DNA from 3 places in the Vibrio sp. 1078-1 genome. Region 1 is predicted to be linked to each of the others. Evidence: riboswitches for the same ligand, from Rfam matches in the RefSeq annotation. Region 1 holds a riboswitch; each other region holds the start of a gene.
The links. Region 1 has a riboswitch for thiamine pyrophosphate ahead of thiC (phosphomethylpyrimidine synthase ThiC). Riboswitches for the same ligand answer to the same signal wherever they lie in the genome.
Positions count from the first base shown of each region.

Region 1 (10,355 bases):
TTGGGTTATCGCTATTGATGGTAACCCTGTTAAAACGCCTTACAAGCTCACTCAGCATAAAATTGGTCCAGGAATGAGGTTAGATGTCGGATTGATTGCTCCAAAGGCTGGAAAACGTGTTTATGTGCGTCAAATGAAAGGACGCTTCCCATTCCCTTTGTGCGAGTTTGACGTTGTTGAGTCTGATCTGTCGAACAACCAGAAACTGCCTTTATTACCTCTCAACCCTGTGCCAGCTCTCGATTTGAAAAATGCAGAGCAAATCGATTATGTGTTTGAGTGGGAGGGGGCGATCACTCCTGCTGATAAATCGGGCAAAGCGATCCCCCAATTCTGGCTGATGAACAAACGGGCTTGGGAGGGAATGAGCAAAGATAATATTCCAGCGCCGCTTTCAACATTGGAGATGGGAAAAACCTATATCTTCAACCTAAAGAACGTCACCCAATATCATCATCCTATTCATCTTCATGGACACACATTTACGGTTCTTGAGTTAGATGGCAAAAAACTCGACGAACCGTTTCATACCGATACGGTCTTACTTGGAAAAAACGGCAGTGCGAAAGCGGCATTTGTTGCAGATAACCCAGGGCGTTGGATGTACCATTGTCATGTAATTGAACATATGAAGACGGGTTTGATGGGTTACATTGAAGTAAAGTGACTCCCGTAACTTTTAAAATCTTGATAAGTTTTAAGCGCTATACTTTGCTGAATTCTAAGATTGTATAATCACTATTGCCGTAAATTTGATTACAATGTCGCCATTAACTTTTCTGGGGGAATTATGGGACAACTATCCGTTTTGGGTTTTATTGCATTGGGTGGTGCATTTGGTGCATGTTCTCGTTACTTAATTTCTGAACTTTGTGTCATTTTATTGGGGCGTGGTTTTCCATATGGTACGTTAACCGTTAACGTTGTTGGCTCATTTATGATGGGCTTATTGATAGCAGCTTTCGATAATGAACTTTTGGCAACGGAACCTTGGCGACAAGTGATTGGCTTGGGTTTTTTAGGCGCACTAACGACGTTTTCCACCTTCTCGATGGATAATGTTTTGCTTATGCAGCAGGGCGCTTTCTTTAAGATGGGGTTGAACGTATTGTTGAATGTCGTGTTAAGTATTTCAGCTGCGTGGATAGGCTTTCAATTATTGATGCGCAGCTAGCAAAGTAGTTAAAAATTGAACAGGTCGGCTTGGTTTCACCAAGCCGTTTTTATATACTGACATCACTTGTCGGAGTGCCATAAGGCTGAGACCGTTAATTCGGGATCCGTTGAACCTGATCAGATTAGAATCTGCGAAGGGAACAAGAGAAGATATTCACACCGGAGTTCTTTCTGGTTGATCTATCAAAAGTCGAATGTTGTTACAGGCAAATATCGTAAGCTTTAACTAGCCTTAATTTGACTCCTCTTGTCGCATCTATCCGCCAAGCATTTTTATCCAATTACTTTTTATCTAGTATAACAAAGCAAGGAAAAATGCTATGTCGAGTCGCAAACAAGCGAGACTGGAAGCAAAACAGTTCATTGATACACTCTCGGTACAACCGTACCCCAATTCAAGCAAAGTCTACGTAGAAGGCTCACGTCCAGATATTCGTGTGCCAATGCGTGAAATATCACTCGCTGATAGCCTTATTGGAGGCACAAAAGAAGCGCCTATTTTCGAGCCTAATGAGCCAGTACGCGTTTACGATACCTCGGGTGTATACACAGATCCAGAGCACACCATAGACCTCTATAGCGGCTTACCTAAGCTGAGAGAAGGGTGGATTGAAGAGCGTGCCGATACTGAGCTACTTGATGAAGTAAGCTCGGTGTACACCAAAGAACGCTTAGAAGACGAAACACTAGACGATCTTCGTTACGGTAATCTACCACGTATTCGACGTGCCAAAGATGGCCATTGTGTGACCCAATTGCACTATGCTCGCAAAGGTATTATTACCCCAGAAATGGAATATATCGCGCTGCGTGAAAACATGGGGCGTGCCAAGTATCGCGATGAAGTGCTGAATCAACAGCATCCGGGTCAAAGCTTTGGTGCGAACCTACCAAAGGACATTACTGCAGAGTTTGTGCGTAAAGAAGTCGCCGAAGGTCGCGCTATTATCCCTTCTAATATCAACCACCCAGAATCCGAACCAATGATCATTGGGCGTAACTTTTTGGTCAAAGTGAACGCCAACATCGGTAACTCATCGGTCACTTCTTCGATTGAAGAAGAAGTAGAGAAACTAGTGTGGGCGACGCGCTGGGGTGGCGATACCGTTATGGATCTCTCTACTGGACGCAATATTCACGAAACTCGCGAGTGGATTCTACGTAACAGTCCGGTTCCGATCGGTACCGTGCCAATGTACCAAGCGCTTGAGAAAGTGAACGGTGTTGCGGAAAACCTTAACTGGGAAGTGATGCGCGATACCCTGATTGAGCAAGCAGAGCAGGGCGTTGACTACTTTACTATCCATGCCGGTTTACTACTTCGTTATGTGCCAATGACTGCAAAACGCGTTACTGGCATCGTCTCTCGTGGTGGTTCTATCATCGCGAAATGGTGTTTAGCGCATCACCAAGAAAGCTTCTTATATACCCACTTCCGAGAGATCTGTGAAATCTGTGCTAAGTATGATGTGGCACTTTCTCTCGGTGATGGTCTGCGTCCTGGCTCGGTGGCCGATGCTAACGACGAAGCGCAATTTGCAGAGCTTCGTACCCTTGGTGAGTTAACCAAGATAGCGTGGGAATACGACGTACAGGTGATTATCGAAGGTCCTGGTCATGTTCCAATGCACATGATCAAAGAGAACATGGAAGAACAGTTAGAGCACTGCCATGAAGCTCCTTTCTATACCCTTGGCCCATTGACGACAGACGTTGCTCCAGGTTACGACCATATTACTTCAGGTATTGGTGCTGCCATGATTGGCTGGTATGGCTGTGCGATGCTTTGCTACGTCACTCCTAAAGAGCATCTTGGTTTACCAAACAAAGAAGACGTGAAAGTAGGCATGATAACTTACAAGCTTGCTGCGCACGCCGCGGATTTGGCGAAGGGACATCCTGGTGCACAAGTTCGTGATAACGCGCTTTCTAAAGCTCGCTTCGAGTTCCGCTGGGAAGACCAATTCAACTTATCACTCGATCCAGATACCGCGCGCGCTTTCCATGACGAAACCTTGCCTCAAGAGTCTGGAAAAGTTGCTCACTTCTGTTCGATGTGCGGGCCAAAGTTCTGCTCGATGAAGATCTCGCAAGAGGTTCGAGAATATGCGAAAGACACAGAGCAAGTTGCTGCGGACCAAGCTATCTCAATCAAAATGCTGGATGACCCTCTTGAGGGGATGCGTCAGAAATCGCAAGAATTTAGAGAGTCAGGTTCTGAGCTATACCACCCAGCAGCACATGCCGAGGTGAGTGACTAATGAGCAAAATCCTTATTCCGTCATCGTTGATTGAACTGACAGGTTTAGTTCAGCAATGTTTGTTGTTGGCGAAAGAACAGGGTTTTTGCATTGAAGACATTGAGTTGGGTGTGAGCCCAACTCAATCTATTCAGCTTGTTCGCGGCCAACAGACCACACACATAACGACTGATCTCATTGATGATTATGACTCTGAGAATGAGAGTTCATTTGTGCTCTATTACCGCTCTGCTTTATCGGTAGAAGCGTGTGCTAAGCAACCGTCGAAAGCGATTCATATTGGCATTGCTGATACGCAGGTATCCGATGAAAAGGAGAAAGTGTTTCAGCTTGATATCTGGCGTCACCCAATTAACAACGAAGTGAGAGCGCTTTCCGTTAAGTCCAAATTCAACGCAATGTTCAATCCTGAACATCACCTTGCTTGGATAGTAACGCTGACAGTACTCGATTTTCCTATCGAAGATGCGTTAACACTTGCTCGAGGAATGCTAACTCAGCAAGCGAATGTTTCACGTGAAACACTGTTGAATGACAACCTTGATGAGGGAAGATCTACTCGGTGGGCTGACCAATTTGATGATTTCCCCACACCTGTACTGGAGGATAACCGACTAGGTATTCAAGTTGGTTGGTCTGCACAAGGCGAGAGCGTTAGCTTTCCAACTCTGACTAAGCAAAGTCTAGGGCTCTACCCAGTCGTTGATGACGTTGCTTGGATTGAGCGTTTACTGCCACTAGGCATCAACACTATTCAACTGCGAATCAAGGACCCACAACAAGCCGATTTAGAACAACAGATCATTCGAGCAATTGAGCTAGGTCGTCAGTATCAAGCACAAGTGTTCATCAATGACTATTGGCAGTTGGCAATCAAGCATGGCGCTTATGGTGTTCACCTAGGACAAGAAGACATAGAAGAATCGAATTTGGCTCAGCTAACTAAAGCCGGCATTCGTCTTGGTCTTTCTACTCATGGTTATTATGAGCTACTGCGCATCGTACAAATTCATCCTAGTTACATCGCGCTAGGGCATATTTTCCCAACCACCACAAAACAGATGCCATCGAAACCACAAGGTTTGGTGCGCTTGTCTCTTTATCAAAAGCTGATTGATAGCATTCCTTACGGAAACACAGAGTTGGTTTTCCGTCCCGCAAAAGACAAAGCAGGTAGTGACTATGTGCTTGGCTTTCCGACGGTCGCGATTGGTGGCATTGACCAATCTAATGCAGACCAAGTTTGGCGCACAGGCGTCTCTAGTTTGGCAGTTGTGCGTGCTATTACGTTGGCAGAATCACCTCAGTTCGTTATCGAGTTTTTTGCACAACTGATGAAGGAAAGACAGCTAACGTTTACTGATCAGAATAGTGAGTTGGCGCTTAGTAAGAGAGGCGAGCATGCTCACGGATAAGCAGTTCCTTCGCTATCAACGTCAAGTCGCTCTGCCAGAAATTGCCGAAGTTGGGCAAGAGCGTTTGAGCAAATCGCATGTGCTGATCATCGGTTGTGGTGGATTGGGGAGCGCAGCGAGTTTGTACTTGGCGTCAGCGGGCGTTGGTAAATTGGTTGTAGTCGATGACGATGAAGTTGATAGCAGTAACCTACAACGTCAGATCATTTATCGTGAACAAGACCTCCAAGTTGCGAAAACAAAAGCGACTGTAAAGCAACTTACTGAACTTAATACTATGGTTCAAATTCGTGCTATCAATAAGCGATTAGACAAAGCACAGCTTCAGCTTGAGGTGATGCTAGCGGATGTGGTGCTCGACTGCACCGATAACATGCCAACGCGTCAGCTAATTAACCAAGTTTGTTTCGAGCAAAATACGCCACTCATCTCAGCGGCGGCAATTGGTTGGCAAGGGCAATTTGCTGTCTTTGATTACCAAACACCAAGTGAACAAGAAGTGCAGAGTAAAGCCTGTTACCGCTGTTTGTATCCGTTTGACGAATTACCACAAAGTCAAAAATGCAGTGAGAGCGGTGTTGTCGGCCCGGTAGTGGGCACACTTGGTAACTACCAAGCGATAGCGGCAATTCAAAAACTGGCGACGGGAAAGTTTCATGTCGAGACTGCCAAGTTGCATCTGTTTGATGGGTTGAAACTGCAATGGCAAACCATGGCGATAAGCAAAGACAAACAGTGCCAAGTATGTGCTCAGATTTAGCTTACGAGTATACGAGTAATAGGCAGAATTAAGAGAGTTGGAAGCAATGACGTTATCAGAACAACAAACAACACAAATGACCGCTGCTGACTTAGATGTGATCACTATTGTCATCAATGACCAGTCACATCGAGTTGCCAGTGAGTCGAATCTACAGCAAATCATTAGTCAATTTGCGCTACCAGAAAAGGGCTGCGTTTTTGCAATTAATAACAATGTTGTGCCGCGCAGTGAGTGGGCTAGCACAGTTCTTTCACAGGGAGATAGTATCTCTTTGTTTCAAGCGATCGCAGGGGGTTAAAGTCGATGCTTAAAATTGGTGATAAACAATTCGAATCAAGACTGTTCACGGGAACCGGGAAGTTTGCCAACAGCCGATTAATGGCAGAAGCGATTCAAGTGTCGGGATCTCAACTTGCGACTATGGCGTTGAAGCGTGTGGATGTGAACGACCAACAAGACGATATTTTGCTGCCGTTAGTACAAGCGGGTGTGAACTTATTGCCAAACACATCAGGTGCAAAGAATGCTAAAGATGCTGTGTTTGCTGCACAACTGGCGCGAGAAGCGTTGGGTACTAACTGGCTAAAACTGGAAATTCATCCAGACCCGAAGTACTTGATGCCAGATCCAATTGAGACACTTGCAGCCGCTGAACAGCTGGTTCGTGAGGGTTTCATTGTCCTTCCTTATTGTCATGCTGACCCGGTTCTATGTAAACGATTGGAAGAAGTAGGCTGTGCTGCAGTCATGCCATTAGGTGCGCCGATCGGTTCTAACAAAGGGATAGTTTCTCACGATTTCCTAGAGATCATCATCGACCAAGCTAATGTTCCTGTCGTTGTTGATGCGGGTATTGGTGCTCCTTCACATGCCGCGCGTGCGATGGAAATGGGCGCGGATGCCGTGCTCGTCAATACAGCGATTGCAGCTTCGAGCGATCCCGTTGCGATGGCGAAGGCATTTAAGTTGGCGGTAGAGTCCGGGCGTATGGCTTATGAAGCTGGACTTGCCGGTAAGGTTTCTCATGCGGTTGCGTCGAGTCCACTGACGTCATTCCTAGATGAGCTTTAGTCCTAGATTGGTTTAGCTATTAAGCGAGGAAAACATGAGCTTCGTTGAACAATTTAAGCAGCTTAATTGGGATGACATCTCGATGTCGATCTACGCGAAAACGGCACAAGATGTCGAGCGAGCATTGAATAAACCCAAGCGTGATTTGGAAGACTTTAAAGCGCTAATTTCACCAGCGGCTGAAGCGTACTTAGAGCAAATGGCGCAGCTGTCATACTCGGCAACTCGCAAGCGTTTTGGTAATACCATGTCGCTTTACATTCCACTGTACCTTTCTAACTTGTGCGCCAATGCTTGTACTTATTGTGGCTTCTCTATGGAGAACAGAATCAAGCGTCGTACTTTGAATAGGGACGAAGTGGCTGCAGAAGTTGAAGCCATTAAACGCATGAAGTTTGATAGCGTATTGCTGGTGACTGGCGAGCACGAAACTAAAGTGGGTATGAAATACTTCCGCGAAATGGTGCCTATGATTAAGAAGCGCTTTAACTATTTGGCGATGGAAGTACAGCCACTTGATCAAGACGAATACGCTGAGCTCAAGACATTGGGTTTGGATGCGGTGATGGTCTATCAAGAAACGTATCATCCTTCGACTTACGCCGAGCACCATTTGCGTGGCAACAAGATGGATTTCGAATACCGATTGGATACACCCGATCGTCTTGCAAAGGCGGGCATTGATAAGATAGGTATTGGTGCTTTAATAGGATTGGAAGAGTGGCGAACAGATTGTTTTTATGTGGCAGCGCACTTGGACTATCTTGAGCGCACATATTGGCAGACTCGTTACTCAATTTCTTTCCCACGTTTACGTCCTTGTAAGGGCGCGCTCCAACCCAAATCAGTCATGACGGATAAACAGCTTGTGCAGTTGATCTGCGCTTATCGCCTGTTGAATCCAGAAGTGGAGTTGTCATTATCGACTCGTGAATCACCAAAGTTCAGAGACAATGCATTACCGTTAGGAATCACCAGTATGTCTGCTGCATCTAAAACTCAGCCGGGTGGTTATGCGATGGATGATGTTGAACTCGAGCAGTTTGAGATCAGTGATGAGCGAAGTGCGGGTTCTGTGGAAGATATGATTCGAGCCAAAGGCTTTGATCCTGTATGGCGAGATTGGCACTCGGCGTATTCTGGTTAATCAGCAAATAAAGACACTGGTCATCGTTATGTTTCACGTGAAACATAAGTAAAGAAAAGAGGGTTGATGCAAAACATCAACCCTCTACTTTTTTCTAGCTTCTAGCTTCTAGCTTCTAGCTTCTAGCTTCTAGCTTCTAGCTTCTAGCTGTGTGCTACTGGTAGCGTTGCTTGACGAAGCCACTCTTTCACATCACCCTCAACAAGTGGGCTGATCTCATCCCATACCTTCTGATGGTAATCATTCAACCAAGCAAGCTCTGGACGAGTTAGCATATCAACATTGATGTTGCGCTTGTCGATTGGACAGCGTGTTAGCGACTCGAATGACAGAACAGGGAAGTCACCGTTAGTTGGGGTTTCAACAACAAGCTCTAGGTTCTCGATACGGATACCAAACGCATCCGCACGGTAGTAACCTGGCTCGTTGGACAGCACCATGCCTTCTGTTAGAGGCACGTCGATTTGCTTCTTCGAAATGCTTGCTGGACCTTCATGAACACTTAGGAAGTGACCAACACCGTGACCAGTACCGTGATCGTAATCGTAGCCCTCCGCCCACAGGTGCTGACGAGCTAGCGTATCGATTTGGTAACCACGTGTGCCTTTCGGGAAACGTGCACGTGCAACACCGATGTGGCCTTTTAGCGCGAGAGTGAATTGTTTAATCATCTCTTGTGAAGGCTGACCGATCGCGATGGTACGCGTGATGTCTGTCGTGCCATCTAGGTACTGACCGCCTGAATCCACTAGGTAAAGTGTGTTCAGTTCTAGCTTGCCAGGTTCAGGTTGGTTCTCGTGATTATAGTGACACATCGCCGCGTTGCCACCTGCTGCCGAGATAGTATCGAAGCTAAGATCCATAAGTGTCGGGTCTTCGCTGCGGAACGCTTCCAGTTTGTCTGCCAGCGTCGCTTCATCATGCAGGTTACCCGCAACGACTTCAGCATCTAACCAAGAAAGGAACTTACTCATCGCTACGCCATCACGGATATGACATGCTTTCATGCCTGCGATTTCAACAGCGTTCTTTGCTGCTTTTGGCATTAGGCATGGATCAGCTTTACTCACCACAGATGCGCCAGCGTTTTGTAGAACCAGCTTAAACCACGCGTTACTTGTCGCAGGGTCAACCAGTACATTCTTGCCAGTTAGGTTTTCTAGTCGTGCTTGCAATGCTTCTGGGTGATGAACCGTCACGCCGGCACCAACATGAGCGTCAAACTCAGCAGGTAGACGAGCAGGATCTAGGAAGTATTCCACGCTTGAGTCTGAGTGCAGAATCGCGTGAGAAAGAAGAACTGGTAGACGTGATACATCTAGACCACGAACGTTGAGCAACCAACAGATAGAATCAAGTGCTGTGATCACCGCGCTGTCTGCGCCGGCTTTTTTCACGAGCTCTGCGATTTCTTGGCGCTTACTTTCACTTGATTGACCAACCGCTTCTGTTGCCATTAGGCGAACGTCAGAAACCACAGGAGCAGGGCGGTCGTGCCACAGCTCATCAATTGGGTTGCTGTCGAGAATCTTAAGCTCAAGTGCGCCAGCAAGTTTTGCTTGTGCCATGTCTAGCCAAGCAGCGTTGTGCATGCGAGGGTCGATTGCCACAGACGCGCCATTTGCAAGATGGTCTTTAATCCAATCTAGTGCAGGCTCTTCAATCAAGTGACGGTATTCGAATAGATCAGCAGGAACCTGCTTTATTACTTGTACTGTGTAGCGACCATCAACAAAGATAGCGGCTTTGTCTTTGGTGATTACCGCAGCACCAGCAGAACCAGTAAAGCCAGTTAGCCAATGTAAACGCTCGTTGTGCGCTGGTACGTATTCGCCCAAGTACTCGTCTTCATGTGGGACAAGTAGGGCATCAATATTATGTTGTGCTAGCCATTCGCGAATTGCATTCACGCGGCTTTGGGTATCGTTGTGCATCTGTGTTATTCCTTCAAATTACCGCTCCTTCATGCTCAGGTGTGGGAGCTGTTTCCATCTGCTTCATGCAGTTTACGATTCCATTGAGGTTCGCAATCACTTCAATAGAGTCGGAGTACAACTAGGCCATAGATGAGCCAAAAAGGACTACGACAGTTAAGCTACTCATTTTAGCCGCTAAGCGCAAATTGAGTGCGGTGTTTTTATCTAAGGTGATCGGTTTTTTGTGTGATCATCGTACGTAGCCAGCCTAATGCAGGGTCGTTTTCTCTATCTCGGTGCCAGAATAAAGTGTAAGCCATAGGTGGGAATTCTAACGGTAGTGGCAGCACGACCAAATCAAGCTGTTTGGCCGCAAGTTGCACAAAATGACTTGGCGCAGTAAAGATAAAGTCGGTGTATGAACATAAACTTGCGGCACTGTTAAAGTCGGGCACAGTGACGGCAATATCGCGGTCGGCGCCAATATCTGCAAGGCGATAATCTAGCAACCAACGGTCGTTGCCATCACAACGCACCTGTACATGGCGTAGGGCGAGATAGGCTTCCAGATTCCAAGGTTGTTTTAGCGCAGGGTGGTTTTTGCGA
Region 1 is NZ_JAWOWM010000026.1:1,036-11,390, forward strand. Features, by position in the region: gene R7190_RS24255 (multicopper oxidase family protein) at 1-667, shown strand, start outside; gene crcB (fluoride efflux transporter CrcB) at 791-1,174, shown strand; TPP riboswitch at 1,235-1,333, shown strand; gene thiC (phosphomethylpyrimidine synthase ThiC) at 1,497-3,437, shown strand; gene R7190_RS24270 (thiamine phosphate synthase) at 3,437-4,852, shown strand; gene R7190_RS24275 (HesA/MoeB/ThiF family protein) at 4,839-5,612, shown strand; gene thiS (sulfur carrier protein ThiS) at 5,659-5,913, shown strand; gene R7190_RS24285 (thiazole synthase) at 5,919-6,686, shown strand; gene thiH (2-iminoacetate synthase ThiH) at 6,721-7,833, shown strand; gene R7190_RS24295 (aminopeptidase P family protein) at 7,977-9,767, opposite strand; gene R7190_RS24300 (LysR family transcriptional regulator) at 9,971-10,355, opposite strand, start outside.

Region 2 (10,355 bases), on a different contig from region 1:
TTCACGTAGCCATAGTTGCATGGGTAGAACATTGGTGCAGACATGAAACGGTCGACAAATACAGCACCAGAGTCTTTATCTACTTCGTACTTGATTGGATCTGCATTTGCAGGAATTTCGATAACGACATAGATATCTTCAGGCAGCGACTTGCCTGCTGGTACATGGTTTAAGCTCATTAGAATATTCCTTTTCATTAACGATGAGTCACACAAAAGCGGCTTCATCTGATGATAAATTCGCGTTTCACTTTAGCGACAAAAACGCGGCAGGTAAACACCTGCCGCGTTGGACAAAGGTCTGAAATTATTCTTCGTCGCGGTGCAGTTCAAGGAACTCTTCAACTTTGCGAACCATGTTCTTCGAACCCACAAAGAAAGGTACACGCTGGTGCAACTCAGTAGGCTTGATGTCCATAATGCGATTCACGCCGTCCGATGCAATGCCCCCAGCTTGCTCAATGAGGAATGCCATAGGGTTACATTCGTAAAGCAGGCGTAGCTTGCCTTGTGGGTGGCTTTGTGTGCTTGGGTAAAGGTAGATACCACCTTTCAGTAGGTTGCGGTGGAAATCAGCAACCAGCGAGCCAATGTAGCGAGAAGTGTATGGGCGACCGTCTTCTGGCACGTTTTCTTGGCAGTACTTGATGTACTTCTTCACCCCTTGAGGGAAACGAATGTAATTACCTTCGTTGATGGAGTAGATCTTACCATCATCAGGAATCATCATGTTTTCATGAGAAAGACAGAAGCTGCCGATAGATGGGTCGTAAGTAAAGCCGTTTACACCGTTACCAGTTGTGTATACCAACATGGTGGAGGAGCCGTAAATTACGTAGCCCGCAGCCACTTGTTTGTGACCAGGTTGTAGGAAGTCTTCTTCAGTTGGTGGAGTACCGATTGGAGAAACACGACGATAAATCGAGAAGATAGTACCAACAGAGACGTTCACATCGATGTTAGAAGAACCATCAAGTGGGTCCATCAGTACTACATATTTGGCGTTTTGGTTGAGTTCTTTATTGAACGCAACTGCTTCGTCTTCTTCTTCACTGGCAACGCCACACACTTGATCACGAGCTTCAAGCGCGGCTTTGAACTTATCGTTCGCGTAAACATCGAGCTTTTGCTGATCTTCACCTTGGACATTTTCCGTGCCTACAGCACCAGTGATATCACCGAGACCCGCTGCGTTGATTTCGCGGTTAACGATTTTTGCAGCTAAACGAATGGAGGCTAAAAGGGATGATAGATCACCGCTAGCGTGGGGGAAATCCGCTTGTTTTTCGACAATGAACTCGCCTAGGGTGCGCAGTCCTGACATGGTTAATCCTTACATTTTCATTTCATTGGGGGTAGTGCGCAAGTGAGCATCTCTTTATGGATGTTAAACGATTGCGCTGGATGTAAGTTTAAGTCGCAGATCTTTTTAATGGTAATGAAGTAACTGTTTGAGATCTCAATTTATTTGTAGACTTGTTTGAGGGATTCATCAGTAAGCAAGAGGTTGTACAGTCTGTGTTCAACCTTGTCATATTTGTGAAAGGGACTGCAAGAAGAAGGCTAAAGTCACTCGCTTTTCAGGCGGTAATCGCGATAATGAAAGCATTAAAAAACGCATTACAAGGTTTAGTTTATGCACATTCATATCTTGGGTATCTGTGGCACATTTATGGGCGGCGCAGCGATTCTAGCGCGCCAATTAGGACATAAAGTCACTGGTTCTGATGCCAACGTTTATCCGCCAATGAGCACACTGCTTGAGTCTCAAGGTATTGAAATTATTGAAGGCTTTGACCCGTCTCAACTCGACCCCCAACCAGATCTTGTGGTGATTGGTAATGCGATGAGCCGTGGCAACCCTTGTGTCGAGCATGTGCTCAACACTAACATGCGTTACACCTCTGGCCCGCAGTGGCTCAACGAGTTTTTGCTGCATGATCGTTGGGTATTGGCGGTATCGGGTACACATGGGAAAACGACCACGTCGAGCATGCTTGCCTGGATACTTGAAGATTGTGGTTATCAACCGGGTTTCTTAGTCGGTGGGGTACTCGGTAACTTCGGAGTGTCTGCTCGTTTGGGTGAAAGCATGTTTTTTGTCGTTGAAGCGGACGAATATGACAGTGCTTTTTTCGATAAGCGTTCTAAGTTTGTGCATTACCATCCTCGCACTTTAATCATGAACAATCTTGAGTTTGATCATGCCGACATCTTCGATGATCTAGAAGCGATCAAGCGCCAATTCCATCATTTAGTGCGAACTGTACCGGGCAATGGATTGATCTTAGCGCCGAGGCAGGATCAAGCGTTAGCGGATGTATTAGAGCGTGGTTGCTGGACTGAAAAACAGTTCTCTGGTGAGAATGGTGACTGGCAAGCGCACAAATTAGTGCTTGATGGCTCAAAATTTGACGTTGCGTTGCAAGGTGAGAAGGTTGGTACCGTCGAATGGAATTTGGTGGGTGACCACAATGTGGATAATGCGCTGATGGCAATCGCTGCTGCACGACATGTTGGAGTCACTCCGGATCTTGCTTGCCAGGCATTAGGGCGTTTCATCAATACCAAGCGCCGTTTAGAGCTGAAAGGTGAAGAACAAGGTGTGACGGTTTACGATGATTTTGCGCATCACCCAACGGCAATTGAACTTACTGTCGGTGGTTTGCGTAACAAGGTAGGTGAAAAACGCATCCTTGCTGTGTTGGAGCCGCGTTCTGCCACCATGAAGCGAGGTGTACACAAAAACACACTTGCAGAGTCACTACACAGTGCAGATGAAGTCTTCTTGTTCCAGCCAGATAATATCGAGTGGTCTGTGCAAGACATTGCCGACCAATGCACACAGCCAGCGTTTGTCGATGCGGATATAGATAACTTTGTAGCCAAGATCGTCGAACGTGCGCGACCAGGTGACCAAATTCTAGTCATGAGCAACGGTGGCTTTGGTGGTATTCACGGAAAACTTCTTGAGCAGTTAAAACAAAAAGCCTGATTGATATGCAAAACAAAACACAACCCTCTCATAAAAAAGCCATCACGTTGGCATTAACGGGTGCTTCTGGTGCTCCCTACGGCCTTCGTCTTTTAGAATGCTTGGTTGCGGCGGATTATCATGTCTACGTTCTGATTTCTTCGGCAGCTCGTGTTGTGATGGCAACCGAGCATAATCTTAAGCTACCAAGTGGCCCAGAAGCGGCGCAGCAAGCATTGGTAGAGCACCTGAACTGCAATCCCGATAACATCACCGTTTGCGGTAAAGATGACTGGTTCTCACCGGTTGCGTCTGGTTCTGCTGCACCAAAGCAAATGGTGGTTTGCCCATGTTCTGCGGGAAGCGTTGCAGCGATTGCGCATGGTATGTCAGATAACTTGATCGAGCGGGCCGCTGATGTGGTAATGAAAGAGCGCGGGCAGCTGTTGCTCGTGGTTCGCGAAACACCATTTTCAACGCTACATCTGGAGAACATGCACAAACTGTCGCAAATGGGCGTCACCATCATGCCAGCAGCTCCAGGCTTCTATCATCAGCCAAAGAGTATTGAAGACTTAGTGGATTTTATGGTGGCGAGAATTCTTGACCACTTAGGTATTGAGCAAGGTTTGGTGCCTCGTTGGGGTTATGACCAGCGCTCGTGAGCTGATTGTGTAACCACTCAAATACCTTTACAATCCATCCAACTCATCGGGGAGCAAACCCATTTAGCATTGAGTCAATCAATGCATTGGGGCGCTGAGACCTAAGTGTTTAACTAGGGACCCGTATTACCTGAACCAGATAATGCTGGCGTAGGAATTGAGTCTGGATATTGGAAGTCCTTAATAGCCGCCTCAAACCCTGTGCCGCTCAACTTATTTCTCTGAAATACTCATGGAGAGCGAGCAGTGAAACCCACTCTAAATCTGATTGCCCTAGCTGCAATCACCTCTACTTCAGCGTTTGCCGCTGAAAACACATTAACCATCTATACCTACGACTCTTTTGCCGCAGATTGGGGGCCGGGTCCTAAAATCGAGCAAGCTTTTGAAGCAAAATGTGGCTGTGACGTTAACTTCGTAGCGTTGGACGATGGTGTGTCGATTCTGAATCGTCTTCGTCTTGAAGGCGGTAATAGCAAAGCGGACATCGTATTAGGTTTGGATAACAATCTGATGGCAGAAGCGAAGAAAACCGATCTGCTTGCCGAGCACAATGTGGATACGGCTAACACAGTGTTACCAAACGGTTGGAGTGACACGACGTTTGTACCGTACGATTACGGCTACTTCGCGTTTGTGTACAACAAAGAGAAACTGGCTAATCCGCCGAAAAGCATGAAAGAGCTGGTGGAAACGCGCGACGATCTGAAAGTGATTTACCAAGATCCGCGGACTTCAACGCCGGGCCAAGGCTTAATGCTATGGATGAAATCTATTTATGGCGACGATGTGACGCAAGCGTGGCAGAAGCTAGCGAGCAAAACCGTAACGGTCACGAAAGGTTGGTCTGAGGCGTATTCTATGTTCCTCAATGGTGAGTCCGATTTAGTGCTTTCTTACACCACTTCACCTGCGTACCACTTAATTGCGGAAAACGATTCGAAGTTTGCTACGGCGAATTTTGCTGAAGGCCACTACATGCAAGTTGAAGTAGCCGCCAAAGTGAAAGGGGCAAAAAATTCAGAACTTGCTGATCAATTTATGAGTTTCATTTTAAGTGATGAGTTCCAATCGGCGATGCCAACGGGTAACTGGATGTACCCAGTCACTGACGTTGAGTTACCTAAAGGTTTTGAAACTTTGAGTGTTCCAAGCAAGTCGTTGAGCTTTAGTGCTGATGAAGTGGCAAAAATGCGTAAGTCTTGGATTCGCGAATGGCAAAGCGCATTGACGTTTTAGCTGACGTTTCCATCCTCATCTGAATGAGATAGGTTTTACCTTTGAATTCTGTTCCAAAAATAGGTTTAGGGGTCGCGATGATCATCGCGACCTTTGTTATTTCTGCCCTAGGTGCTTTGATTGTTCAAGCCCCTTCACTTGATGTGTCTGTGGTATGGGGCGACCCGTACTATCAACATGTCACCAAGTTCAGTTTCTACCAAGCGTTTCTTTCCACATTGCTCAGTGTTGGCTTTGCCATTCCAGTAGCGCACGCACTTTCGCGTCGCCAATTTATTGGTAAATCATTACTGCTTAAGCTGTTTGCATCGACACTGGTTTTGCCGGTTTTGGTTGGTGTTTTTGGGCTGTTAGCGATTTATGGCAACAGTGGGTTGTTGGCGCAGTGGTTGCAAAGTTTCGACACTAAACTGCCATTCTCTATTTACGGTTTGAACGGCATTTTACTCGCCCATGTGTTCTTTAATTTACCTTACGCGGCACGATTGCTTCTGCAAGCCTTGGACTCTATTCCTGCCGAGCAGCATAAGCTTTGCGCGCATCTTGGGATGAGCCATTGGGATAAGTTTCGCTGGGTAGAATGGCCGCGTTTAAGGCAGCAGCTTCCCCACGTTTGTGGGTTGGTGTTTATGTTGTGCTTTACCAGTTTTGCCACTGTAATGGCGTTGGGGGGCGGGCCAAAATCCACCACCATTGAATTGGCCATTTACCAAGCGATTAAGTTTGATTTTGATTTACAAGCTGGGGCGTTATTGGCGCTGTGGCAGATGCTGTTATGTGGACTGCTTGCTATTGGAGTTCAGAAGTTAACAAGTCCTGTTTCTATCAGTGCTGGAAGCACATCAGTACAGCAATATTTAACGAAGGATCATGGGTGGTCAAAAGCTTGGGATAGCTTTTGGATCATAGGTGTCTTATTACTGGTAATACCGCCGTTATTGATGGTGTTACTGAGTGGTATCAACCAACAAGTTTGGACAGTATTAACCGATGAGCGTTTTTGGTCTGCGCTATTGAACTCCCTCAAAGTCGCCTGTGTCGCTAGCGCGCTTGCGGTCGCTGCAGGGGTGTCCATACTATTGACCAGTCGCCGTTGGCGGTTGCAGTACAAAAACACGCGAGCCGATCAGATAGAGTTAATCGGCACCATTATTTTGGTGACTCCAGGTCTGGTGATTAGCACCGGTTTATTCTTACTACTGCGCACATTTACCGATGTTTTTAGCTTGGCATTTTTTGTCGTGATTTTGGTGAACGGTTTGATGGCTTTGCCTTACGTGATCAAAACGCTAGCGCAGCCAATGCTGCACATTGAACAACAGTATCAGTATGTATGTGCCAGCTTAGGCATGCGTGGCTGGCAACGGTTTAAAGTGGTGGAGTGGCAGGCGCTACGCAAGCCGTTTGCACATGCGTTTGCGATCAGCTTTATGTTTGCAATAGGGGATTTAAGTGCCATCGCACTGTTTGGTGGACAAGAGTTTCGTACCTTACCTCTGTATTTGTTCCAGTTGCTTGGCAGTTATCAGATGGACGCAGCTGCGGTGGTATCGGTGACCCTATTGTTGTTGAGTGTGGGCTGTTTTGCCTTGATTGAGAAAGTATTGAAAACGAAGGAGAGAGCGTAATGTTAGTGTTGGATGATGTGCAGTACACCTACCAACGTGAACTGTTTCGTTTTGACTTAACGATTGAGCAAGGACAGATTGTATCGCTGATGGGACCAAGTGGGGCAGGGAAGTCAACCTTGCTGGCGTTGGTGGCAGGATTCATCCATCCTGACCGTGGTGATATTTGTGTTGATGGTGAGTCCATTGTGCGTAAAGAGCCTTATCTGCGTCCGTTCTCTATGTTGTTCCAAGAGCACAATTTGTTTGCTCACTTATCGGTGCGTGACAACATCGGTTTGGGCTTACACCCAGGGCTAAAGCTTACGGTGGACCAAAATCGTCAGATTGAACAAGCCGCGCAGCAAGTTGGTGTTGCAGAGTACCTCGACCGTTTGCCAGAGCATCTTTCTGGTGGCCAGCGTCAACGTGTTGCCTTAGCGCGTTGTTTTGTTCAGCCTCATCCCATGTGGCTGTTGGATGAGCCGTTCTCGGCGCTTGATCCGGTGTTGCGTGAAGAGATGCTAGGCTTGGTAAAAAAACTGGCAGCAGAGCGGGGAATAACCGTATTGATGGTCACGCACCATTTAAGCGATGCCAAAGCGATTGCCAGCCACTTTGTGTTTGTGGCAGATGGTAAAGTGGAAGCCGCGGGTGATATGTCTGCATTGAGTGAACAGCATGCTAGTGAGAAGCTTGCGGCATTTATCCGAGCCGCATGCTAGTGCCTGATAGTTGCTAGGTTATGCTTCTCCGCAACACAAACCATGCCTAGGGCCAAATTCAAATTGAGATCTTAAGCTCATGATATGGTCAATCATTGCTTGTACGCGCCGTGGGCGGTTTGCTCCAGGACGATAGACTAGATAAATAGGCATTGGTACCGTGTGCCATTGCGGCAACACTCTGACTAAGGTGCCACTTTCTAGCTCTTGCGTCATGTTTTGCACAGGTAAGTTAGCGATGCCTAGTCCTTTAAGTGCACCTTTCAATATTGCTTCTACAGTTGTACTTGAGAAGTTACTGGTTATTGAAACATTGACGGTATTATCGTGTGAGATCAGCGTCCAAGGCCCTATTTCTGAAACATATTGATACCTCAAACAGTTGTGTTTTGTCAGATCTTCTGGCGTTTCAGGTACGCCGAACTCAGCTAAATACTCAGGGCTAGCAGCCAGAACTCGAGTGGTATAGCCTAATTTTTTTGCGATCAATCGATCATCAACTATCTGACCGACTCGAATTGCCATATCAAAGCCGTGTGAAAAGAGATCAACAAAATCGTTCGATGCTTCTAACGCAATTTGTACTTTTGGCCATTGTTTTAAAAATGGCAAAAAGATGTGCTCCGCCATATACGCATCCAACGCTGGTGGCGCGGAAATACGCAGCCGGCCTTGGATCTGTTGTTCCATCTCCTGAACGTCATGGCCAATTGAGTGGAATTCCTCAACTAAGCTTGCAGCACGCTCTAAAACCATTTGGCCAGCTTCGGTGATCACTAACTTTCGGGTTGTGCGCTCTAGGAGTTTGGCTTCAAAGTGTTGTTCGAGTTTGGTTATGGCTTTGCTAACAGTAGATTTTGGTAGGTTTAACTCCAGCGCGCACTTGGTTAAGCTCAGTAGTCGACAGCTTGTGACAAAGATAGAAAGCGTTCTAAAGTCAATTGTTTCTAAATTGCGAACAATCACTTTCAATTATCTATATTGTTTCAATATTAATCTGATTATAGTCTGGCATCTCATCCTTAGCCATCAAGTTATTGTCATTTGAGGTAAACAACATGTCCAACTCTGTAGACTTATTTTCTCCTATCGAACTCGGTCAATTAGCATTAGATAACCGTGCCATTATGGCGCCTTTAACGCGAGCTCGTGCTGGTGCGGACCATATTCCTAATGACCTTATGGTTGAATACTACGCTCAACGTGCGAGTGCCGGACTTATCATTGCTGAATGCACCATGGTGATGGAAGGTACGTCTGCTTTCATGGCAGAGCCGGGCATTTACAGCGAAGAGCAAATCGCAGCTTGGAAAAAGGTAACGGATGCGGTTCATGAGAGAGGCGGTAAGATTGTACTGCAAATTTGGCATGCGGGACGAGCTTGTCATCCTGATCTGAATGAAGGAAAAACACCTGTAGCGGCGAGCGCATTGGCCATTCGTGATGAATTAGTCCATACCCCTTCGGGTAAGCAAGCATATACGGTACCACGAGCACTCGAAGTGGATGAGATAGCTTCCATTGTTGCGGCGTTTAAACAAGGTGCAGAAAACGCCAAGAAAGCCGGCTTTGATGGGGTCGAGATACATGGCGCCAATGGTTATCTTATTGATAACTTCCTTCGTGACGGTTCAAATTTACGTACCGATGAATACGGTGGCTCGGTTGAAAATCGTGCTCGATTTTTACTTGAGATAGTGAAAGAAGTCGTTGAGGTATGGGGACCTGGAAGAGTCGGTCTGCGCACATCTCCGCTAAATGGATTTAATGACATGAAAGACAGTGATCCAGTTGGCTTGGTGCGTTACTTAGCAGAGCAACTTAATTCTTTCGATCTTGCTTATTGGCACGTGATGCGTGCGGATCTGAAAGGCGTACAAAAAGCAGATGTTCTCAAGCCAGCACGCGAAAACTATCAAGGTCACTTAATGGCGAACGTGGGCTACAGTGCACAAGAAGCGGCAACAGCAATTGCAGAAAACAAAGTTGATGTGGTCGCATTTGGCGTTCCCTTTATCGCAAACCCAGATTTAGTTGAGCGATTTAAGAAAAATGCACCTCTTAATGAGGCGAAACCAGAACACTTTTATTTGGGTGGAGCAGAAGGTTATACCGATTACCCAATGATGGCATAACCCTTACTTGTTTAATATAAAAAGGACGCTAATGTTAGCGTCCTTTTTCGTTTCTGTATTTACTTAGCCTTGCGGTTTTACGACCATCACATTGATTGGAGAATATTCCACAACCTTACTCGCGACAGAGCCAAGCATTACTTTATTGATTTTAGAGCGCTTGTGACTTGGCATAATGATGAGATCAGCGCCTAAACGTTCTGCATAATCAAGAATGGTCGCGTAGGCCTTGCCTTCAGCAACATGCACTTGGTAAACCACATCTTCAGCAATATGCTCATTAGCGAAAGTTTTTAGTTGCTGCTTCACGTCTTGCTTCATTTTGGCCGCAGCATCTTTCGGAAAGTATGTGGCAACCATCGACATGTGAATACCAGGTAGTACCGTCAGAAGATGGATTTGAGCATTTGCTTGCTTTGCCTGCCAAACCGCTAGTTCAACCGCTCGGTCTGAAAAGCCTTGGTCATTTAGATCAACCGGAACAAGAATTTGTTTGTACATTCAATGTCTCTCATTAAGGCCCCTTTATCCTCGGGGCCAAATCGGTTATGCGCTCAATTGTTCCTTACGAGCACGACGTTTTTGGTTCATTGCAAGCACCAGCAAAATCATTAAGCATGGTACAAACACCCACTCTTTCATCGGACGGTCTGCATCCTGGATAACCCACTTGATTTCCCAATCAAAGTCGATACCTGCGGACTCTGCTGGACTACCAAATTCAACCATATCGACAATCATTTTGTTGTCACTTTCGGTCAGCATCAGACCCATAGATGAAATACGTTCGTCTGCTGTTGTCGCACTGTCTTCGAATGGAAGACGAACCGTTTTCTCAATGTAGTCGCCCTCAAGGTTTTCACCGGCAACACGTAACTCCAATGATTCTCCTACATTTAGTGTTTCCGTGATTTGAGCTACCTCAACGCCAGGAGAAAGAACTTTCGCTGGGTACAGCATGTCCCACCAAAAACCTGGACGGAAAAACGAAAACGTCAGTACTAATAATAG
Region 2 is NZ_JAWOWM010000004.1:281,256-291,610, forward strand. Features, by position in the region: gene ppa (inorganic diphosphatase) at 1-179, opposite strand, end outside; gene fbp (class 1 fructose-bisphosphatase) at 307-1,323, opposite strand; gene mpl (UDP-N-acetylmuramate:L-alanyl-gamma-D-glutamyl-meso-diaminopimelate ligase) at 1,636-2,994, shown strand; gene R7190_RS11260 (flavin prenyltransferase UbiX) at 3,000-3,638, shown strand; TPP riboswitch at 3,676-3,812, shown strand; gene thiB (thiamine ABC transporter substrate binding subunit) at 3,885-4,877, shown strand; gene thiP (thiamine/thiamine pyrophosphate ABC transporter permease ThiP) at 4,919-6,505, shown strand; gene thiQ (thiamine ABC transporter ATP-binding protein) at 6,505-7,209, shown strand; gene R7190_RS11280 (LysR family transcriptional regulator) at 7,228-8,175, opposite strand; gene R7190_RS11285 (alkene reductase) at 8,268-9,344, shown strand; gene R7190_RS11290 (universal stress protein) at 9,408-9,845, opposite strand; gene R7190_RS11295 (TRAP transporter permease) at 9,891-10,355, opposite strand, start outside.
Region 2: it holds a riboswitch for thiamine pyrophosphate, as region 1 does, so the genes downstream of both, thiB (thiamine ABC transporter substrate binding subunit) here and thiC (phosphomethylpyrimidine synthase ThiC) in region 1, are expected to answer to the same signal.

Region 3 (10,355 bases), on a different contig from region 1:
AAGCACCGAATAAACTTGCTAGCGCATTGATGTGGAAGATAGCAGGGTAGTTACCCGTCGCAACCGGTGCGCCTTCAAGAAGATCGCGAGCAAGGTTGTAGCCACCCTCGATACAGTAAGCTGGATTCAACTCATCAAAACGGCGACCCAGTGACATTCTACCCGCCATTGACTGTTTGCCGTCTTTTTCAAACAAGGTATACGCGTAACAAGTGAACGAGCGCTCGAAGTGTTGACACAATGTGCCTTGAGTATTGGCAATGATCAGTTGTGTTTCGCCATCGCTGTAACCATTGTAAGGTGCGCTAGAGGCGTGAGGCAGAGCCACTACGCCTTGCTCAAGAGCGAGAGACAGTTCGATTTTTTCGTCAACAGAAGTTGTATCTTCTTGCGCAATCTCAGCAACATCAGTCGCGATTTGACTGTTCACGCAACTAATCGTCTGATGTTCATCTTGCTTGGAAAAGCGAGCGCTTTGCAGTGCGTTGGTCAGCATCAAATCCAAGCTTGGTTGCTCTAACGACTCAGAATAGCTTGTTGCAACACGCGCATCTTTCACAACACGAACACCCAGAACTTGGCTTGAGCTTACTTTGTACTCATCCAGCTTTCCTTGGTTCGCTTTCAAAGAAAAGCTACTGTTACGGTTTACAATGACGTCCGCTTCTGCACCTTGGCGTTTTGCTTCTGATAGGACGTAATCAACCGCATTAAGAAGTTGTTGTTCTTGGCTCATTAGTTACCGCCTCCTACCAGAATGTTATCTACTTTCAGCGTTGGCTGACCGACAGTTGTTGGTACTGAACCACTCACGGAACCACACATGCCCGGCGCAAGCGCCATGTCTTTGCCGACCATGCTGATTTCTTTCAACACTTTTGGACCCGTGCTGATCAGCGTTGCTGTTTTCAGAGGCTTGGTGATTTTGCCATTTTCAATGAGGTAGGCTTCACGAACAGCAAAGTTAAACTCCCCCGTACCCGGTTGAACAGAGCCACCGCCCATCTTCTTCGCATAGATACCACGTTCGATGCCTGCCAGCATGTCATTAAGTGAATGCTCGCCCTCTTCGATAAAGGTGTTACGCATGCGCGAGGTTGGTGCGAACTTGTAGTTTTGACGACGACCAGAACCCGTAGGCTCATAACCTGTCTTCATGCCACCCATTTTATCGACCATGAAGCTGGTTAGCTTACCGTCTTTGATCAGTTGAGTGCGCTGAGTCTTCATACCTTCATCATCAATGTGAATCGAGCCCCATTCGTTGGTCATGGTGCCATCATCGACTGCATTCACTGCGGTGTGAGCAACCATTTCGCCCATCTTGTCGTGGAAGACTGATGCTTTCTTCGCAACTGAAGTGGTTTCTAGCAAGTGACCACATGCTTCATGGAAGATAACGCCGCCAAAGCCGTTACCAATCACCACCGGCATTTCACCCGATGGACAAGCATCCGCGCCAAGTTTTACTAACGCTTGCTGCGCGATAGTTTGACCTAGCTCTTTGGCATCAAGCTGTTCACTGAATTCCCAACCAGCAAGAGCGCCAGGACCTTCCATACCAGAAGACTGCTCATTACCTTTTTGCGCGACAGTGTTACCAGCAACACGAATGTAGTGGCGAGTATCGTCAACGTGTAGACCTTCTGAGTTGAAGATAGACACTTGTTGCTCGCGCTGAAGAACGCTGCCAATAAACTGGCTGATATGTTCACTCTCAGCACGTGCGGCTTGGTCAACTTTCAATAGAAACGCGATTTTTGAATCTAGGTTAGCATCCTTACCTAGCGGCATGCGGCAACCATGTTGGATTGGGTAGCGGTTCAAATTCAAAGAACCCGCTGACGCGATTTGCTCACGCTTGTCTTTTGCAGCAAGCAGCGAGGTTACGCGCTTTAGTTCGGCTTCATCTGTGCTGTTGGTGTAACCGTAAAGCACCTTATGACCGAAAAAAAGACGAATACCGATACCAAAATCGATACCCGAGTTAACCTTATCCACTTCACCAGATGCGATCTGGACAGTGTTGGTTTGGTGATGTTCAACGAATAGTTCAGCGAAATCAGCCCCCAAAAAGAGCGCATGATCGATCACTGACTTCGCTGTTACAGAATTAAGCATGAAGTCTCCTTGCTCGATGATCGTCTTAGCCTTCCTAATTAACTGTGAAAAAGTTCAACAAAGTTAAATTGGCAACACGTTAAATTTTAACAGTTTTTTAACCTTGTTTTGTGCTAATCCTTGCTTAACGAGACCACGATTATTTATTAAATATTCCAGGTTCTGCTCATTCACCAGAGCGTTGCACTAGTAAATTCCACCCAGCAAACCATTTAGGTGCTTACTTTATCACTCACCTCGCATAATTGAATACTCATTATAATTACGCTCAAAAAACGTATCCCTTCCGCAATGGTCCTGCTATCATCCGAACGAAATAGTCGGGGGGCCACACGACAAGTGTTGGCTGAGATCGAAATTCGAGACCCGTTGAACCTGATTCAGTTAGCACTGACGTAGGGAACTATGCACACTTTGCCTTTCGTCGCCCCTCTTAGGTAAGCGATAGCGATCGAAAAATCGATCTATCTGCAACGGTCAAAGTCAGTTCCTATACGTCTTGTAGTAGGAGCGACCATGACGCAGCAATCACAACCTCATTCACATCACACGCCAGCCTTGCCTACCCCTATCGTATTGACCATCGCGGGCTCAGACAGTGGTGGCGGTGCAGGTATTCAAGCCGACATCAAAGCGATGTCCGCAACCGGCAGTTTTGCTTGCTCGGTAATCACGGCGATTACTTCGCAAAATACCCAAGGCGTTTCTGCGATTTTCCCCATTCCTCTCGACCATGTAGAGAGCCAACTTGATGCAGTATTTACCGACCTCAACATCGTTGCAGTCAAAGTGGGCATGCTGGCAGATTCCAACATCATCAAAGTCGTTGCAGACAAAATTAAACAATACCAGCCAAAACACCTCGTGATTGACCCTGTGATGGTGGCCACCAGCGGCGATCTATTACTGGAACAGTCGGCAATCAGCACTTTAAAAGAAGAATTGATTCCGCTCGCAGACATCATTACCCCTAACCTACCCGAAGGCGCAGCATTGACGGGTAAGCCAATGCCTCAATCAGAATCTGAAATGAACGATATGATTGCTGACTTGCGCGCATTAGGGGCAAAAGCGGTGCTGTTAAAAGGCGGTCATCTGGAAAAAGACAAAAACAGCAACGATCTGCTGATCATGCAAGACAATGCCGAGTTAATTAGCGCTAAACGCTTTCCAACCAAAAACACCCATGGCACAGGCTGCACACTGTCTTCTGCTATCGCGTCTTACCTTGGTCAAGGCAACAACCTGCACAAAGCGGTGCACCTTGGTAAGCAGTACATCAGCCAAGCTATCGCACACGCTGACGAATTGGATGTCGGTAAAGGTCATGGTCCTGTGAACCATTTTTTTGCAGGTCACACGCATGTGCGCTAATGCACTCGGCATTCAGCTTACCGAAGCAAGTCTGCAATACAAAGACAGCCAAACACCAACATTAGCTGGGTTGAGTATGACCATCCCTGCCAATCAATGGACGGTGTTACTTGGTCGCAGTGGTTGCGGAAAAACGACGATCCTTCGTTATCTAGCGGGTTTGTTAGACGACAAAGTTGAATGGCATGGCGAGTTAACGACCACGGATGGCATCACCTTACACAAGCGTATTGCCTACATGGCGCAGCAAGACTTGTTACTGCCGTGGTTAAATGTGTTAGACAACGTCTGCCTCAGTTCTCGATTTTCTCAAGACCAATCACCAGAGCAAAATAGACAACGTGCACTGACTTTACTAAGCCAAGTGGGACTCGCCGATTACGCGGATGCTAAGCCAGCTCAGCTCTCTGGCGGCATGAGACAACGTGTTGCCCTTGCTCGCACTCTGATGCAAGACAAGCCTCTAGTTCTGATGGATGAGCCTTTCTCTGCACTGGACGCGGTTACTCGTCATAAGTTGCAAACCTTGTCTGCCGAATTGCTGAAAGATAAGACGGTTGTTCTGATTACCCACGACCCACAAGAAGCGGTGCGATTAGCTCACCAACTCTATGTGTTGCAAGGCACACCTGCGCAAGCTCAGCACTTGGTCGTTCCAGACTCCAAGCCGCCCCGAGTTCTCGATGGAGAGTGCGCGGCGTTACAACAAGCGATTTTGGATCAACTGGAGAAAGACTATGAGTGATATGACTCAGTACAACTCCGTTTCGGCACGCATTAGTAAAAAAGAACGCGTGACCCATCCGGCTCTGCGCTTGGTCATTAGCACAGCGGTGATCTTGGGATTGTGGCAGTTGGTTGTTGTGGTATTCGACATGCCAAGCTTCATCTTACCTTCACCAATTGAAGTGCTGGATAGATTGGTCACTCGTTACGATGTCTTGCTCAAACATACTTGGGTTACCGCGCAAGAGATTTTACTTGGTTTGGCGCTTGGATTATCAATGGGTTTGCTGTTCGCATTGCAAATGCTGATGTTCGAACCGCTGAAGCGTTGGTTACTGCCCATTCTGATTGCTAGCCAAGCGATCCCTGTGTTCGCCATCGCGCCAGTACTCATGCTTTGGCTGGGTTACGGCATTGCATCGAAAGTCGTCATGGCGGCGATCATCATCTTTTTCCCCGTCACCACATGTTGCTACGACGGCTTACGTAATACACCAACAGGTTACCTCGACCTTGCCAAGACCATGGGCGCGTCTAAATGGCAGTTACTTCGTCATATTCAATTGCCAGCCGCCCTACCAACTTTAGCCTCAGGCATTCGTGTTGCCGTCGTTATTGCGCCGATTGGAGCAGTGGTCGGTGAGTGGGTAGGTTCAAGTGAAGGCTTGGGTTATCTGATGCTCCAAGCTAATGCTCGCATGATCATTGATGAGATGTTTGCGGCGCTGTTTATCCTAGCCGTGCTGTCTATCTCACTCTACTTCATCACCGATAAATTATTGAAAAAAGCCATCCCTTGGGAAAGCAAATAATTACAGAAAATAACCAAAGAAAATTGGGAAAGAAAAGGAAGAACCCCGTGAATAAAAACAAACTTATGAGCGCTGCTGCTCTACTCGCTTCAGTGGTATCAACCAATGTGCTTGCAGCAGAAAAAGAGATGACACTGATGTTGGATTGGTTCGTCAACCCAAATCATGGTCCTATCGTGATTGCCAAAGAGCGTGGTTACTTCAAAGAACAAGGTTTGAAGGTCAACATTCAAGAGCCGGCAGATCCAAGCACGCCACCTAAGTTGGTCGCGGCGGGTAAAGTCGACATGGCGATTTCTTACCAACCAAGCCTAACTATCGATGTCGCGGCGGGTTTGCCACTAATCCGCTCTGCGACTTTGATTGCTACGCCACTCAACACGTTGATGGTGCTGGATAACGGTAAGAATGAAAACCTTGGCGACTTGAAAGGCAAGAAGATCGGTATTGCGATCGCAGGCAACGAAGAAGCGACAATCGGCACCATGCTAGCGCAAGAAAACGTGAAGTTTTCTGACGTACAAATCATCAACGTAGGTTGGGCGCTGTCTTCGTCTCTTGCGTCTGGCAAGGTGGATGCGATTTGGGGCGGTCTACGTAACTTCGAAACCAACCAACTGGCACTAGAAGGTTATAAAGCTAAGGCCTTCTTCCCTGAAGAACACGGCGTGCCAGCGTATGACGAGTTAGTCTTCGTAGCCAATGCAAAAAACTACGACAAAGAAGCCATCAAGGCATTCAACAAAGCACTAGAGCAAGCGACCACTTACATCGTTAACCATCCAAAAGAGTCGTGGAAAGAGTTCGTGGCTTATTCACCAGACACGCTCAACAACGAGCTTAACCAACGCGCTTGGAACGACACGCTAACTCGTTTCGCTCTTCGTCCATCCGCAGTAGATCTGAAACGCTACGATGATTATGCGCAGTTCATGTATTCACAAAACATCATCGAAACACTGCCAAAAGCGAAAGATTACGTACCGAGCTTTGACTAATTCTACTGACCTTAGGATCTAAGCCTAGGGTCTTTTGATAACGAGATACTCATAATGAAATACCAAGATTTGATCGACGCTTGCCGCCAAGATTGGCAAGAATACACTGAGCATGCTTTCGTGCAGCAATTGGCGCAAGGCACTCTGGCTCAGCCTTGTTTTCTGCATTACCTAAAGCAGGATTTTCTTTTCCTAAAGCAGTACGCACGAGCTTACGCATTAGCGATCTACAAAGCACGTACTTTGGATGACATGCGCCGTGCCCTACCAAGCGTACACGCATTGCTCGATTCTGAAATCGCCCACCACGTGACTTACTGTGAGCAATGGGGACTGACAGAATCCGACTTAGAAAACGAGCCAGAAGATTTCGGCACTGTGGCTTACACCCGTTACGTATTAGATGCTGGCATGACGGGCGATCTTGTTGATCTATACGCGGCACTAGCACCATGCTCTATCGGTTATGCCGTAATCGGTAAGATGCTGATTGAAGACGAAAGCACTGTGCTCGAAGGTAACCCATACGCAAGTTGGATCAACCTCTACGGTGGTGAGGAATTCCAATCTGGTGTCGCAAAAGGTGCAGAACACTTTAATCAGTTATTGGCGGAAATCGATATCAATAGTCAGCGTGGTCAAAACCTGATTCAGGTATTCAAAACTGCAACGCGTATGGAAGTGGCATTCTGGCAACAAGGTCTAAACGCTCAGCAAGATTAATCGGAGAGTCTCATGTTAATTGAACAAATCACCCAAGCATTAACCGCAGTACGCCAGCAAAAGCCGTTAGTCGTCAACATCACTAACTACGTGGTGATGAATAACACAGCAAACGCACTATTAGCGATCGGCGCTTCTCCAATCATGGCGCACTCCAAACAAGAGATGGCAGAGATGATGTCGTTCGCTGGCGCACTGGTTATCAACATCGGTACCCTAGACAGCGTTTGGACACCGCGCATGAGCTATGCCGTAGAGCAAGCCAATTCCAATGGTAAAATCGTTGTACTCGACCCTGTCGGTTGCGGAGCAAGCTCACTACGTACCGAGACATCACGTGAGATCGCACGCCTTGCAAACAAGCTGATCATTCGTGGTAACGCCTCAGAAATCATTGCACTCGCTGGCGAGCAAGCACAAAGCAAAGGCGTCGATGCGTTAGACAGCAGCGACGCAGCACTTGGCGCAGCGAACTTCTTAGTCTTAGAGTACGGCGCGAGCGTAGTGATTTCTGGCGAGACTGATTACATCGTCACGAAAGGGCAAACCGTGCAGCTAAACAACGGTCACGAGATGATGCCATACGTAACCGGAATGGGTTGTACACTAACGGCTCTAACAGGCGCTTTCGCAGCAATCGGCGACGAAACGGGCCTTGCTGCGGCAGCGGTGCTTGGCGTTGTGGGTGAAATTGCGGCTGAGCAAGCGCGAGGGCCAGGTAGCTTGCAAATGCATCTTTTGGATGAGCTTTACCAACTGGATGAAGAAACACTGGCAACACGCCTTAAATTACAAGTGAGATAAATCGCTTCTCAATGCTTTAAACGCCTCTCACTCCAACGAAAGTGGGAGGCGAAAGGAAACACAATGAACGCCTATCGTTTGTATTTGGTCACCGACGACCAACAAGATTTAGCCACACTAAAACGTGTCGTGAGAAAAGCCGTGGAAGGTGGCGTGACCATGGTACAAGTCCGCGAAAAACACGGCGATGTGCGTGCGTTTATCGAACGTGCTCAAGCCGTCAAAGACATCCTTAAAGATACCGATGTGCCCTTGATCATCAATGACCGCGTTGATGTCGCACTGGCTGTCGATGCTGATGGGGTTCACCTCGGGCAATCAGACATGCCAGCAAATATCGCTCGTGAGTTGATTGGACCAAACAAAATCCTCGGCTTATCCATCGAAAATGAAGAGCAGCTTGCACAAGCGGATTCTCTTCCAATTGATTACATCGGTTTGAGCGCAATCTTCGCGACGCCAACCAAAACCAACACCAAAAAACATTGGGGTATTGATGGTTTGAAAATGGCGTTAGAGACGACTTCACTGCCGATTGTTGCCATTGGCGGCATTAACGAAACCAACATTCCTGCCCTGAGTGCGACAGGTGTACATGGTTTGGCTTTGGTTTCTGCCATTTGTCATGCAGAAAACCCAACCAAAGCAGCAGAATACTTACTTTCTCTGATGGATTAAGACCCCAGCGCTTAAGGATGAGCGCCTTTACCCTCCGGATAAGTGTCATCAATTCATCACTCAACCTTCATTCTCTCGTCAAATTGACAGAGCGTTGATAAGTTTTTCACGCCAGATAACGTAAGATAAGCCCATTATTTTCACGTGGTTGAATAACCCTCAATAAAAACAAAACGCTCTCAATGAAAACCAAAAAATATGGATTGATGATGCTCGCCTTGTTTGTTCTTGGCATCATCCCAATGTCGCTGTTTGGCTCTTATCACAATCTCACTTCACAGGTGCCTGAAAGTCTGGGTATTACTTTTACTTTGCTCACAGATTCTGCTGGTAGCAAAGGTTTTTTAATTACGTTAACACTGCTACTGCTTTCTTTATTTCGCTTTAAACCAAGTCGCATTGAGTGGATACAAAAACTCTCAATGTTAGGGTTGTTACTGGTGATTGGTTTTGCCAGCAAAACGGGGCTAAAACTGATGACAGAAAGCCCGCGTCCCTACGCCGAACTGCTTGCTGCAGAGCAATTGATTGAGCACCCAGAAGCGTTTTATCAGTTGGATACAAAGCAGCAAGCCAACGTAATTAACCAGATTTCTGAACACGTCAGTGATTGGCGAACGCGCCATTGGCAAGGCGAGAAAGACTATTCTTTCCCATCCGGCCATACGATTTTCGTTTCGATTTGTTTGGCTTTCTTTGGTGGTTTGTTCTTACAGAACAAGTGCTATATCTCTGCACTGTCATTGTGGATGTGGGGAATGAGCGTCGCATATAGCCGCTTATGGCTGGGCATGCATCGCCCTGAAGATTTAATAGGCTCGGTCTTGTTTGTCGCGATTGTATTTACTTTACTCCCGACATTTCAGATTAAGAAATAGATGCCGTTTGTTTCTCTCGCTTCGCGCTAATGTGAACGATGACTAGATAAAAAGAAGCCAGCGATTCGCTGGCTTCTTGCTTTCAATCGCTACTTTTTTCTAGCCATTTCTTGGTGGTTCAAACGCTGTTAGTTCTAATTCTGGGCCAGTGTATTTTTCAATACGAACCAGTGCCGAGTTCGCCGCACAGCCGTTTGCAAGTCGAGAGGTCGGAATATCCAACGTTAACACGTTACAACCGCCGTTCTTACAAATGCCGGTTTTAGGATCCAAATCCGGCCAACCGCCTTCATGAATACACACTGAACCTTGCTTGATTCGGTCAGTCACTTCTGCACCAACCAATACTTGGCCACGGTTGTTAAACGCACGAACTAGATCGCCCGTTTTAATACCACGCGCTTTCGCATCTTCAGGGTGAATCCAAATAGGTTCACGGTTTGCAATTGCGTACTCTTCGCGAATCTTCGCGTAGTTGAATTGGCTGTGTAGACGATGCGCTGCGTGCGCGGTCATTAGCTGCAACTCGCCATCTTTCGCAGTACCCGTGTACTCGGTTGGTGCCATCCACGTTGGATGTGGAGGACAGTCTTCCAACTGATAGCCTTCAATGGTTTTCGAGAAGATTTCGATCTTACCACTTGGTGTACCGAGTGGATTCATGATCGGGTCTTCACGGAAATCTGCGTAACGAACAAACTGTGCGTTCTTCTCGTTCCACTTCATCTCGATCAGTTGGTTATCTTCCCAGAACTTGCTGAAGTTCGGCATTGCTACGCGAGAGCCACGGCCACCTTGTTGCGCCGCCTTGTAGAAGCCGTACAGCCATTCCATTTCGGTTTTGCCTTCGGTGTATACGTCACGGCCACCCGGAGCTAGCATCTCTGCCATGTCCGCGAATACATCGAAGTCATTACGCGCTTCACCTTGCGGCTCAACCACTTGCTTCATTGGCACCAAGTGTTGGTTACTGTAGTCACCCGTCATCGTTAAGTCGTTACGCTCGAACGATGTGGTGATTGGCAGAACAATGTCCGCGTGCTTCGCAGCCGCCGTCCAGTAAGGCTCTGAAATCACGATCAGCTCAGGCTTTTGCCACGCTTTGATCAGACGGTTGGTGTCTTGGTGGTGAGTAAAGTTCGCACCACCTGCCCACCAAATCATCTTGATGTCCGGGAACGTCAGTTCATGACCGTTATGATGGTAGGATTGACCTGGGTTTTCCAACGCCTCGACAATAC
Region 3 is NZ_JAWOWM010000001.1:2,475-12,829, forward strand. Features, by position in the region: gene R7190_RS00015 (TldD/PmbA family protein) at 1-736, opposite strand, end outside; gene R7190_RS00020 (TldD/PmbA family protein) at 736-2,121, opposite strand; TPP riboswitch at 2,433-2,540, shown strand; gene thiD (bifunctional hydroxymethylpyrimidine kinase/phosphomethylpyrimidine kinase) at 2,638-3,495, shown strand; gene R7190_RS00030 (ABC transporter ATP-binding protein) at 3,485-4,240, shown strand; gene R7190_RS00035 (ABC transporter permease) at 4,233-5,033, shown strand; gene R7190_RS00040 (ABC transporter substrate-binding protein) at 5,081-6,031, shown strand; gene tenA (thiaminase II) at 6,086-6,754, shown strand; gene thiM (hydroxyethylthiazole kinase) at 6,767-7,558, shown strand; gene thiE (thiamine phosphate synthase) at 7,622-8,236, shown strand; gene R7190_RS00060 (phosphatase PAP2 family protein) at 8,419-9,114, shown strand; gene R7190_RS00065 (trimethylamine-N-oxide reductase 2) at 9,214-10,355, opposite strand, start outside.
Region 3: it holds a riboswitch for thiamine pyrophosphate, as region 1 does, so the genes downstream of both, thiD (bifunctional hydroxymethylpyrimidine kinase/phosphomethylpyrimidine kinase) here and thiC (phosphomethylpyrimidine synthase ThiC) in region 1, are expected to answer to the same signal.